2 regions of the Sporosarcina sp. P26b genome follow, and region 2 is predicted to be linked to the other one. Evidence: riboswitches for the same ligand, from Rfam matches in the RefSeq annotation. Region 2 holds a riboswitch; the other holds the start of a gene.
The links. A riboswitch is a leader RNA that binds a small molecule or an ion and turns the genes downstream of it on or off. The one in region 2 is predicted to bind cobalamin.

Region 1 (6,069 bases), on a different contig from region 2:
AGAGTGCTGTAATGTCTGTGTAGATTGATTTTCATAGATCGGCGTCGGTTGCTCTGCAAATGAAGGAGCAATCGGCATGAGGACAGCTGCACTCGCCAATGCGAATGCTGCTGTTATTTTCGTGAAATTTTTGATGATAGAAATAACGCATACCTCCTATGTTCTTCTTTTAAAAAGTGTCTTATTGGATGATGAATAGTTTACGTGTTGCTTGTTTAAGTGTTGTATCTTTATCCGATACCGGTTCAACAATAAATAATGAATAAAGTTGTCCACTTGTATAGTTCGATTGTGGTGTAACAGTCACTTTATTTCCATTCGCCGTTACATTTACTGGAACTTTACTACCTTGGATATCTTCAACGTAGATTTTTGAAAGGTTATCTACTGAATCCTTTACCGTTTCATTAAATGTGATTGTCCATGGTTTGTTCGGCGTAACTACAGCAATATCAAAATCCTTATATGAACGATCGTTATCGACTAAGAATACTTTTTTCGTTCCATTCGGTACTTTCACTTCTTTTTTAGTACCATTTTCTCCAGCTTGAACGATGAAGTATCCTTCTTTGGCTTGTGCATTTTCAAGTGCTATAGGAGACCAGATATTATCTTTACTCTTCTGAATGTTTAATAGACTACCATTCAATAGACCTTTTAATATAGCCGTATTTTGTTCAATTTCAGGGTTGGTCTGTGAAATCTCTTTCGAAAAGTCATATAGACGTCCTTCACCTTTTATAAATAAGTCATACGCAACTAAACCTTGTAGTGCCTGCTCAGTTGCCATACCATTTGAACCCTTTTCACCAATTGTATGTTTGAAACCACCATCCTCAGCTTGGAAGCTTAAAAGATGATCGATCAAGTTGATACCATTCTTAGTGAACATTTCACTTTGAGGATTAATGTTATTTGCTGTTAATCCAATAATTATTTGTGAAGTAGCTTCACTTGAAATACCGCCTACAAACTCCTCATTAAACCCGCCAGTTGCACCTTGGTTCTTTGATAAAAAGTTTACTGCCTGTTCCACTGCATTTTTAACAGCGGGTTGATCCGTATAAGGAGCCAATCCTATTAGCGCCATGGCAGTAATGTCATAGCTAGTCTTTCCTGGAGGATCATTTGCAAGACTCCATGATCCATCTACTAATTGTGTTCTCAATAGCTCAGCAACAATCTTTTCACGATTCCAACGGGCATTCTCTGGTACGGAATAGTTTTTTGTATCCAATGCAATGAGTGCAAAGATTGGACCATTATTACCTTGATACGTCATGCTATCAGAGTCTAGGTAAGTCCAGTTTTCACTGTTGTAAATCTTCTCGATTAAGTCAAATTGCTTTACATTCTTTGGATCTTTTCCAATGGCGACGGCAGCCATTGCTATTCTTTCAACATCCGTTATTTTCAGACGACCTTTTCCTGTTTTCTTTAAGATTTGATCCTCAAAGTTGCTATAAAATGATTCTTCATAATCAGCGTGAATATCAAAACCTGCTTTTGTTAATCCAATTGCTTCCCATTCACTTTGGATTGGACCTTGCATCATTTGTTTTGCCGCTTTTTGAATTGCATCTTGAGTTCGTGTTAATTCCTCAGTAACTTCAACAGTTAATGAATTCGCGCCTCCCCCTACTGTCACCTTGTCTATAGGAGTAATTTGAAAGAATCCTTGATCCAATGTTCCTTTGAAATGAATGACTATTTGTTGATTTGATTTTTTCGTAATTGAAATGATTTCCACATTCGACTGATTGCTAACCCAATTTGTTGGATTCGTTGCATGATCAGTAAACGTATCGCCTTTTAAATTTACCGTAATTGATGAATCTGAGCCTGTCTGGATACTTCCAGACGTAGATAAACTTGCGTAACGTCCATAATAGAAGCGTAATTTGTCTTGTTGCTCTAGTACGTAAGCCGATGCACCGACATTTGGTTCCTTACCGTTAACCGAGTACATCCAGCCATCCCAATGTCCTAAAGAACCTGCTTCTTCATTATTAATAGAAGATACATAAGCTCCCCATTCACTTTCTGTGATTGAGTAGTCTATGCTTTTACTATCCAATGCTTTCTTCAGCGCATCTATTGCATTTTGTCCCTCTGTAATTTGAATCGGTTCCTTTAAAATCACACCCGCCAAGCCTTCTACTTCTATATCTATCGTATAAGTAGCAGCTTGCATGCTCGTGTTAGTCTGCTGAACCTCCGTATTAGCTAAAGCAACTGAACTACTTCCAGGTAACAGCATCGTTACTGCTAGTAAAACACTTGCCATGATGGATACATAACGCTTAAACAAATCAATTCCCCCTCGTCCTAGTTTGGTAAATTGAACACAAAAAAGCCCTTGCCTCCAGAAAGAGACAAGGGCACTATGTATAGACGGACTTCAGCTACTAACTTATTACATCCAATACAATATGCATACCTCTTCCTGGGAGGCGTAACGCATGTTATTTTGGCAAGTCTCCTGACTTATGGATCATCATATCTTCAACCTTCCCAGTTTTTCACCAGTGGTATTCTGAAGATACTTCCCATTTACAGTGGCCGGACCGTACAGGAATTTCACCTGTTTCCTTTTTCATCTTTACAGTAATGTAAAGAACCAAAATATTCTATTCAATTTTACAATAGTATATCACAAGCTTGCTTGCTACTTTTTGTTATTTTAAAAGAATAGTATAAAAGACCAATGAAAGATTTCTTTCATTGGTCTTTTTTTGAATACTGTTTATTTTATTTCAAGCCATATCATCGAGTAAAAGCTTACAGTTCCTGATAATCTCGCTGGTACACTCCGCCGTCTTTCACTTCTGCGTGATAGAGTGCTTTTAAAGCAAAGCTTTTTTCAAGTTCGTGTTCTTTCATGATTTCTTTCAAACGTCTGTTCAACTCGGGACTATGTTTTACAAGCTGAAGCATTTTAGGTTGTGAATATTGCATGGTAGTCTCCTCCTCATATCTTTTGTTTCTTTAGTATAACACGGCTGTACTTTCTACGTTACACGAACACTACACACTGCTATACGTGGAAATTCTTCACCAAGTGTTGTACACTGTCACAATGCATCCGACACGAAGTTCCGTAAAAATAATCCAGTATATAGTCGAATCCCGCATCTGTGCGTGAGAAAAATTTTTCTTACTATGAATCATTGTAGTAATAAGACCGTAAAGGACATGTAAAAATTTTAACGTTTACACGCTACGAATGTGGGTAGTATTAAGTGTATGTCTGTAATTTTACGAAGACGATGCAATTATTCAGCTCCAACGTGGGACTACATGAAATATAAGGAGGACATATGAAAAAAGTATCGATATCATTCTATATTACGTTAGTGGCTGTCGTATTGGCAGTCGGGTACGGCGTGATTGCGCCCGTGCACTTCGAAGAAATCACATCTACTATAAAGAACTTTATTTCAGATTCATTTGGTTGGTACTATTTACTGACTGTTTCCATGTTGTTCTTCGTTTCAGTATATTTAATATTCAGTCCGATCGGTAGAATCCGATTGGGGAAAGACACGGATAGACCACAATTTTCATTATTTTCATGGCTTGCTATGTTATTTTCAGCAGGTATGGGGATCGGTCTTGTATTCTATGGGGCAGCAGAACCACTATCGCATTATGCAGTAGACCCTGCTACAACAGCTCCTGAAACGAAAGCCGCTTATAAAGAAGCAATGCGCGAAACATTTTTCCACTGGGGATTCCATGCGTGGTCCGTTTACGGTATGACGGCTTTAGCATTAGCGTACTTCCAGTTCCGTAAAGGGCAACCCGGCTTAATCTCCGCAACACTTCGTCCAATCTTTGGTGATCGTGTGGACGGAAAACTAGGGACGGTTATTGACGTATTCGCGATATTCGCTACTGTTTTTGGTGTAGCTACATCACTTGGATTCGGTGCGGTTCAGATTAACGCCGGACTCAATTACTTATTCAATATCCCAATTGGATTCTGGTCACAGTTCGTCATCATCGCAATAGTGACGGTATTATTCATGATTTCCGCATGGAGTGGACTTGGAAAAGGAATAAGAATTTTATCCAATACCAATATGATATTGGCATTAGCTTTGTTAATCTTCATTATCGCGCTCGGCCCAACATTATTAATCTTCAACATGTTCACTGATTCTATCGGAGGTTACTTGGAACATCTGATTCGAATGAGTTTCCGTACAGCACCACTGACGCCTGAAAATCGTTCATGGCTCAATGACTGGACGCTTTTCTACTGGTCTTGGTGGATAGCTTGGTCACCATTTGTCGGTATGTTCATTGCACGCGTTTCAAAAGGCAGAACGATTCGCGAGTTCATGATAGGCGTACTGGTTGTACCTACAGTATTGAGTATGGTTTGGTTCGCAGCATTCGGTACTACAGCGATCGAAACACAAAAAGCAGGCATTATCGACCTGGCTTCAAGCGCAACTGAACTGACAATCTTTGAGATGTTCAGTGGACTACCTTGGTCATTTGTGATTTCCATCATTGCCATCTTGCTGATTACATCATTCTTCATTACTTCAGCGGATTCGGCTACATTTGTACTCGGCATGCAGTCGTCGTACGGTTCATTGACTCCGCCTAATAATTTAAAAATTGTATGGGGTGTCATTCAATCTTCCATCGCAATTATCCTACTTTATGTGGGTGGATTGGACGCATTGCAAAACGTCATTATTATTGCCGCTTTGCCATTCTCCATTATACTGATTATGATGGTTACTTCCCTGTTCAAATCATTGAAGGATGAACGAAAACGAATAAAACGCAAGTAAAAAAAGGAACACCAACGCAAATTTGCGAGGTGTTCCTTTTTTGTATATCAATTTGTTGCTTTTTCAATTGCTTGTTTCAAATCCGCAATAATATCCTCTGCCGATTCCAATCCGACTGATAGACGGATTAGTTCTTCGCTTACACCCGAGTTTTTCAAATCCTCTGCCGATAACTGTTGATGTGTAGTCGAAGCTGGATGGATGATCAACGACTTTGCATCCCCAACGTTCGCGACATGAGACCAAATCTCCACATTATCGATAACTTCGCGACCTGCATCGCGACCACCTTTTATTCCAAATACAATGATGGAGCCGTACCCGTTCTTCAAGTGTTTAGTAGCCAGTTCCGCTGTAGGATGATCTTCAAGACCCGTATATGTCACCCATTCTACTGCATCATGACCTTGCAGGAATGCCGCCACTTTCTGCGCATTTTCATTGTGGCGAGGTACGCGTAAATGAAGTGTTTCTAGGCCTTGCAACAAGTTGAATGCACTGTCAGGAGCTAGACATGGACCAAAGTCTCTTAGCAATTGCACACGCAGTTTTGTTGCGAAAGCAGCCGCTGCAGTGTCGATACCGTAACGTAAGCCATGGTAAGACTCATCAGGCTCTGTGAACCCAGGGAATCTTCCTTGCGTCCAGTCAAATTTACCTGCATCGACCGCTACTCCACCAATTGTCGTACCATGCCCACCAATCCATTTCGTTGCTGAATGAATAACAACGTCCGCACCGAATTCAATCGGATTCGAGCCATATGGAGATGGGAATGTATTATCGACAAGCAATGGAATCCCATTTTCATGCGCGATATTCGCAACAGCTTCCACATCCAGAACCTGCAAGCTTGGGTTACCGATAGTTTCTGCAAACAAGGCTTTTGTTTTATCCGTAATGGCTGCTTCAAAATTCTTCGGGTCAGAAGCATCAACAAACTTTACAGTAATACCGTAACGCGGTAATGTCACAGCAAATAAGTTGTATGTACCACCGTACAGATTGCTAGCTGCAACAATTTCATCGCCAGCTTCGGCAATGTTCATAATAGAGAACGCAATGGCCGCCATTCCGGAAGACAACGCAACCGCCGCAGTCCCTCCTTCAAGCTGTGCAACGCGCTCTTCGAAAACAGCTACTGTCGGGTTCGTGATACGTGTATAGATATTGCCTGCTTCTTTTAAGGCAAATAAGTTTTGAGCATGTTCCGTGTCTCTGAATACATAAGAAGTCGTACGATGAATTGGCAACGCAC
Region 2 (6,069 bases):
TTTTTTGTGCAAGTCCTGCCGCAATAAGCAACGCTTCGACTGCGATACCTACTAGCAAATGAAGACGATAGGCGATACTGACGAGCCAGATTACGAGTAGAAACGTTGTCATGCAAACAAACAGCCAGAGTATGGCACCTTTAATTGTACGCATGCGACCTTTATTCAACAGCTTCGTCAAGTTTCCAATTGTCGTACCGAGCAACTTCACGGGATGCGGCCAGTTGGGTGGATCTCCGATGAGACGGTCGAGCACCATGCCGATCGCGATCGCAATGAAATGAGCAGGAATCATCTGTCATCACCTACTGCTAAACGATAGGAGTGAATAGCCCGAACTGTACACTCGTAAACGCCTTTACCAATCAGTTTTCCGAGTTGCGTAATCGGTCCGGCATAAGGCAAATACGTTCCTTGCTGTGTAGACGCAATCAACAGACTGTCGGTCGATGTACCGGTTGCTAGCGTTCCAGACTCGGGATCCTTCACTTTCTCGTCTTGCAGTGCTTTCACTTTCGCTTCGGTCGCTGTGATCAACGCCTGAACGAACCCTTCCTCACTTAATTCGCCATTAATGAATACCCACGTATTGATTGTACCGATGTACGGAATATCTTCTCGTAACCAAGACTTCGAGACGTCGACAGCGTTTCCAATACCCGCTGTTACTACTACAACGATTGAACCGAATTCCCCTTCGTATTCTTCGACTTCAACATGTTCAGGACTGACTGCAGTCATCATGGCGACCGTGTCTGTTAGATGATAACCTAGCGCGCGCAAGTATTCGGTGTTCTCGCGCTGTACATCATCGATCATATAATCCGCACGTACACCTCGATTGACAAACGTCCGGTACCAGCCAAGGCCTGCATTATGTACTGCAGAGGAAATCGTCTTTAGCGGCTGGCTTGATTGCAATAATACGTGATCTCGCTGAATCGAAACGTCTGCTTTCTTTACACAAAACAGCTCCACCTTTTCTTGCAAGTTCGGCAATAGCGTCATTTGAGGCTTCGGCATTTCGGGGTGTGGCTGTGTTTTAACGCGTGCATTGTACACTTCATGAATTTCTTGTTCGAGTACGACATCTTGCGGCACGCCGATCGATGCGACTTCCCCGTTCTTCAACAACAACAAGCGATCACAATAGAGAGCAGCCAAGTTAATGTCGTGAAAGACCGAGATGACCGTGATCCCCTTCTGTCTTGCTTGATTGCGGATTGTATCGAGCAATTGTTGCTGGTGCGCGATATCAAGATGGTTCGTTGGTTCATCCAATAATAAAATAGGCGCTTGCTGAGCGAGTGCTTGGGCAACGAATACGCGCTGTTGCTCGCCCCCTGATAATAATTCAATTGGAGTATTTTCATATCGTGTGACGCCTGTATGGTGCATCGCTTCCTGTACAGCTTGCTCGTCCAGCTCCGACCAACTCGAGAAAATTCCGGACTGGTATGGATAACGGCCAAGTGCCACGGTGTCTTTCACTGTATGTGAAAACGCATGGGCATGGAGTTGTGGAAGGACCGCTACTTGTTGGGCAAATTGCTTTTGTGTATACGCGCCAGAAGGCTTTCCAGCTATCATTACCTTGCCGCTTTGTTTCGGCAAAATTCCCGAAATAATCTTCAATAACGTAGATTTACCACTACCATTCGGACCTAGAATCCCAAGAACTTCTCCTTTTTCCACGTGGAACGACACATTTCGCACAATCGGTTCCTTGCCGTAGCCTCCCGATAAATTTTCCACTTGCAACATGGTCACATCGCTCCTTTTCTACGCTGTTTATAAAAGATATAAGCAAACACCGGAGCGCCAATGAATGCCGTAATGACACCGACCGGTAATTCAGCCGGCGAAATAATCGTTCGTGCCACAAGATCACAAATGATGAGTAACGAGGCCCCATTGAATAAAGATAACGGTAGAACGTGTCGATGATCGGAACCCCAAAGCATCCGTGTCATATGCGGTACAACTAAGCCGACGAAACCAATTGTTCCCGACACCGCCACGGCAGAACCCGTCAACACCGAACCACCAAGCAGAATCATTAACTTACGTTGTTTTACATTGACTCCAAGGTGATGCGCACGTTCTTCACCAAATAGTAAAGCATTCAATTCGCGACGATTCAGCCACAACATGAACGATCCGATGATGAAAAATGGCAGAACCATCGTAATATATTTCCATCCACGCATCGATACGCTACCAAGCAACCAACCTACAATTTGGCGGAGTTCTTCTTGCGTTAATGCAATCATCAGCGACAGTACCGAGCCAAGGAATGAACCAAATATGATTCCTGTTAATATAATCGTTTCCATTTTCATTGAACGGTCAACCAGACGCGCGAAACCGATTACTAGAAACATCGTCACTGCGGCACCGATCATACTAAATACGGGTAAGGTGAATGCGCCAAGTACCGGTAGCGAAATACCAAAAAAGAGTGTGATCACGGCGCCGACAGAGGCACCGGATGACACTCCGAGGGTGTAAGGATCAGCTAATGGATTTTTCAGTAGCCCTTGGAAAGCGGCTCCTGAAATAGCAAGTGATGCACCGACAATTCCTGCCAGTAATACACGCGGCATCCGGATCTTCCACAATATATTACTTGCAGTCGCATCTGAATGATTCCATAGCGTCTCTATTGGTATTTTCACTGTACCGATCGATACGCCGAGCCAGATTGCCACAAGCAATGTGGCAATCGACACGACATAGGCGAGAGCGGTTTTATTCACCGAATACCTCAGGATAGATTGCTTTCGCAAATAATTCTAATCCATCAGCTAAACGTGGACCTGTACGGCTTGTGATATCTTCATCCAGTTGAATGACTTGATCTTCTTTGATCGCAGTCACCGCATCAAACCCGTCACGCGTTTTAATATTTTCTACAACGTTTGGAACGTAGCTATACATAGCCAAAATAACATCCGGATTTTCATCTACAATCGTTTCAGGGCTGATCATAATCCAACCTTCTTCTGTCACGATGTTTTCAGCGTGAATCATATCCAAGAATTGCTGTGGGAACGTCCCTTTTCCTGGTGTATAGATCTCAGGTGCATCGGAGTTTTCAACAAACACGCGCTTCTTGTCTGTAATATCCGCTGCTTTCTTTTCGATATCTGCAATTTTTGTTTTCATATCTTCGACGATTTGATTAGCTTCTGCATTTTTGTCCATCACTTCACCAATCATTTCAATCGATGCATACGTCTCGTCAAATGTACCCGCATTCGGAACGACGATCACTGGAATGCCAGCGTCACGAATTTGGTTCAAACCTTCTTCACTTGAACCCATCATCATTTCGTGTGCAAATACTGCTTCTGGCTGCAATGAAATCACTTTTTCCACATTGACCGTGAAGTTCCCTACTGTATCAAGTTCTGCTACTTCTTCAGGAAAGTCATCGTTTTCTGTTACAGCGATTACTTTATCTCCTGCATCGATACCAAATAAAATTTCTGTGTTGCTTGGAATTAATGAAATTACAGTTTCAGGTGCTTGTTCCAATGTAATTTCTTCGCCCGCTGCATCTGTCAGCGTATATGGATAACTTGTTGTATCCGTTGATTGTGTATCTGTTTTCGTTTCTTCGCCAGCTGGATTTTCATCTGCCGGTGTTTCTTCTTTTTTGCTGTCGTTGCCGCATGCTGCAAGTACAAGTACCGCAAGCATCGCCATCAGCAAAAGTTGCCAAAACTTCTTCATGTGTGTTCCTCCTTTGATATGTGTGTTTCATTACGCGATCCGCAGACATTAAAAAAACCCTTCGATAGGTCGAAGGATGAGGTGGGATGAAATCAGGGTGTGATTTCTTCCACTGTACCTATCCTCGTAGGTTGCTGCGGAACTTCATTTTCTTAAAAAGGCAGGTGACCTGGCTTGTGCATAGCACGTACAGTGGCGGGACCGCATCGGATTTGAACCGATTTCGCTTTTCATCTCGTTAATTAGAGAACCTTTTCGAAAGATATGTAATTATGACTTATTATAGCGATAATAGTGTTGGTTGTACAGGGGTTAGGCGGAGATTGGATGGGGTATGGGAGTGAGGCTCCAGCAGGGGGACGCTTTCCTGAGGGGCCGCGATGAGCCCCCCGAACGCGTCCGCCTGGAACGCAGCGAAACGTTGCTCTCCCCTTCCTCCTCAAAAAGCGAAAACAAAAAAGCCAAGCAGTAAACCCGCTTGGCCACTTTCAACATATTACATTCTTTCAGGTGCTTCGACGCCTACCAATTTCAACGCATTCGCAATCGTCGTTTTCGTTGCCGTAATCAAAGCCAAGCGTGCTTCGGAAAGCTCCTTGTTCTCAGGATCCAACACTTTGTTCGCATTATAGAAACTATGGAAGCTTGCTGCTAGCTCTTGGATATACGTCGTCACACGGTGCGGTGCACGCATGCGAGCCGAGTCGCTAATGAGTTTTGGGAAATCTCCAAGCTTCTTCAACAACTCTAATTCTTTTTCATCTTGCAATAGCGTGACGTTCTCTGTCGACGCCACGACGTTTTGCTCTTTCGCCTGACGCAAGATCGAACAAATACGCGCGTGCGCATATTGTGCGTAGTACACAGGGTTTTCATTGGATTTGGAAACAGCCAAGTCCAAGTCGAAGTCCATTTGTGCATCACCTGAGCGCATCGCGAAGAAATAACGTACAGCGTCTAGGCCGACTTCTTCTACGAGTTCACGTAGTGTGACCGCTTTTCCTGTGCGCTTGCTCATCTTGAACTTTTCTCCGTCTTTATAGAGCTGAACCATTTGTGCCACTTCTACTTCTAGCGTATCGCGGTCATAGCCAAGTGCTTGAATCGCTGCTTTCATACGCGGAATATAGCCATGGTGGTCTGCTCCCCAGATGTTGATGAGTTTATCAAATCCGCGACTCAGTTTATCTTGGTGATAAGCGATGTCCGGAGTTAAGTATGTGAATGAACCGTCTTGTTTGATCAGTACACGGTCTTTGTCGTCACCAAATGTAGTCGAGCGGAACCAAGTTGCACCGTCTTCTTCATAGACATGGCCATTTTCACGAAGTTTAGTAAGCGCAACTTCGATCTTGCCGTTGTTATATAGTGACGTTTCCGAGAACCAGTGGTCGAAATGAACGCGGAAATCTGCCAAGTCTTTTTTCAGTTTGTCCAATTCGATATTCAAGCCGTGCTCACGGAAAAATGCAAGTCGCTCTTCTTCTGACACATGGACGTACTTGTCGCCATATTGTTCAACCAGGCCTTTTGCGATTGTGATGATATCTGCACCGCGATAGCCGTCTTCTGGCATTTCTTTTTCTAATCCAAGCGCTTCGAAATACCGAACGTCAATAGATAACGCTAAGTTATTTATTTGATTACCCGCATCATTGATATAGTATTCGCGCGCTACGTCATAGCCTGCTTTATCGAGAATATTACACAATGAATCCCCTAGTGAAGCCCCACGTGCGTGCCCTAAGTGCAAGTCGCCTGTTGGGTTTGCTGAGACAAATTCAACTTGGATCTTCTGTTGCTGTCCGCTGTCTGAACGTCCGTAATCTGCTCCTTGGTCAAGGACAGATTTCACGATATCTCCAAGACTGTCTGTTTTCAAACGGATATTGAGGAAACCAGGTCCAGCAATTTCGATAGAGTCGATTGCGGTGTTCGTCGTATCCAAGTTCTCTAGAATACTTTCCGCAATTGCACGTGGTGGTTTTTTCGCTAGTTTCGTCAACTGCATCGCAATGTTCGCTGCATAGTCTCCATTTTCTTTACTTCTTGGTGATTCCAGTTTGATTTCTGGAATATCTGCACCTTCTACTAGTTGTGCTTTTTCAATGGCTTGGTGCAATGCTTCTTTAATTTCATGTTGAATCTGCTCTACTGCATTCATTGTGTTACCTCCGAGTAGGTTATTGTCAAATGGTATTTCCCTAATAAACTTTCATCTGAATGTAAGTCGTACGCTACCGTAAAGCGTCCAGGTACCCACTCCAGTTGATTCGTACGAACGGCTAAATCCATAACTGCAGGACCATTGCCATATGTACCGAAGCGTAT

Region 1: linked by a shared signal. The riboswitch ahead of CSV69_RS07140 (DUF4430 domain-containing protein) and the one ahead of CSV69_RS12900 (ABC transporter substrate-binding protein) in region 2 are both predicted to bind cobalamin.

What each region holds. Positions count from the first base shown of each region.
Region 1 covers NZ_PDYW01000005.1:58,105-64,173, reverse strand. The annotation lists gene CSV69_RS07145 (S-layer homology domain-containing protein) at 1-99, opposite strand, end outside; gene CSV69_RS07140 (DUF4430 domain-containing protein) at 182-2,311, opposite strand; cobalamin riboswitch at 2,456-2,640, opposite strand; gene CSV69_RS17015 (hypothetical protein) at 2,782-2,958, opposite strand; gene CSV69_RS07130 (glycine betaine uptake BCCT transporter) at 3,321-4,811, shown strand; gene CSV69_RS07125 (O-acetylhomoserine aminocarboxypropyltransferase/cysteine synthase family protein) at 4,859-6,069, opposite strand, start outside.
Region 2 covers NZ_PDYW01000018.1:10,126-16,194, reverse strand. The annotation lists gene cbiB (adenosylcobinamide-phosphate synthase CbiB) at 1-292, opposite strand, end outside; gene CSV69_RS12910 (adenosylcobinamide amidohydrolase) at 292-1,764, opposite strand; gene CSV69_RS12905 (FecCD family ABC transporter permease) at 1,767-2,759, opposite strand; gene CSV69_RS12900 (ABC transporter substrate-binding protein) at 2,752-3,738, opposite strand; cobalamin riboswitch at 3,881-4,008, opposite strand; gene argS (arginine--tRNA ligase) at 4,235-5,902, opposite strand; gene CSV69_RS12890 (YwiB family protein) at 5,899-6,069, opposite strand, start outside.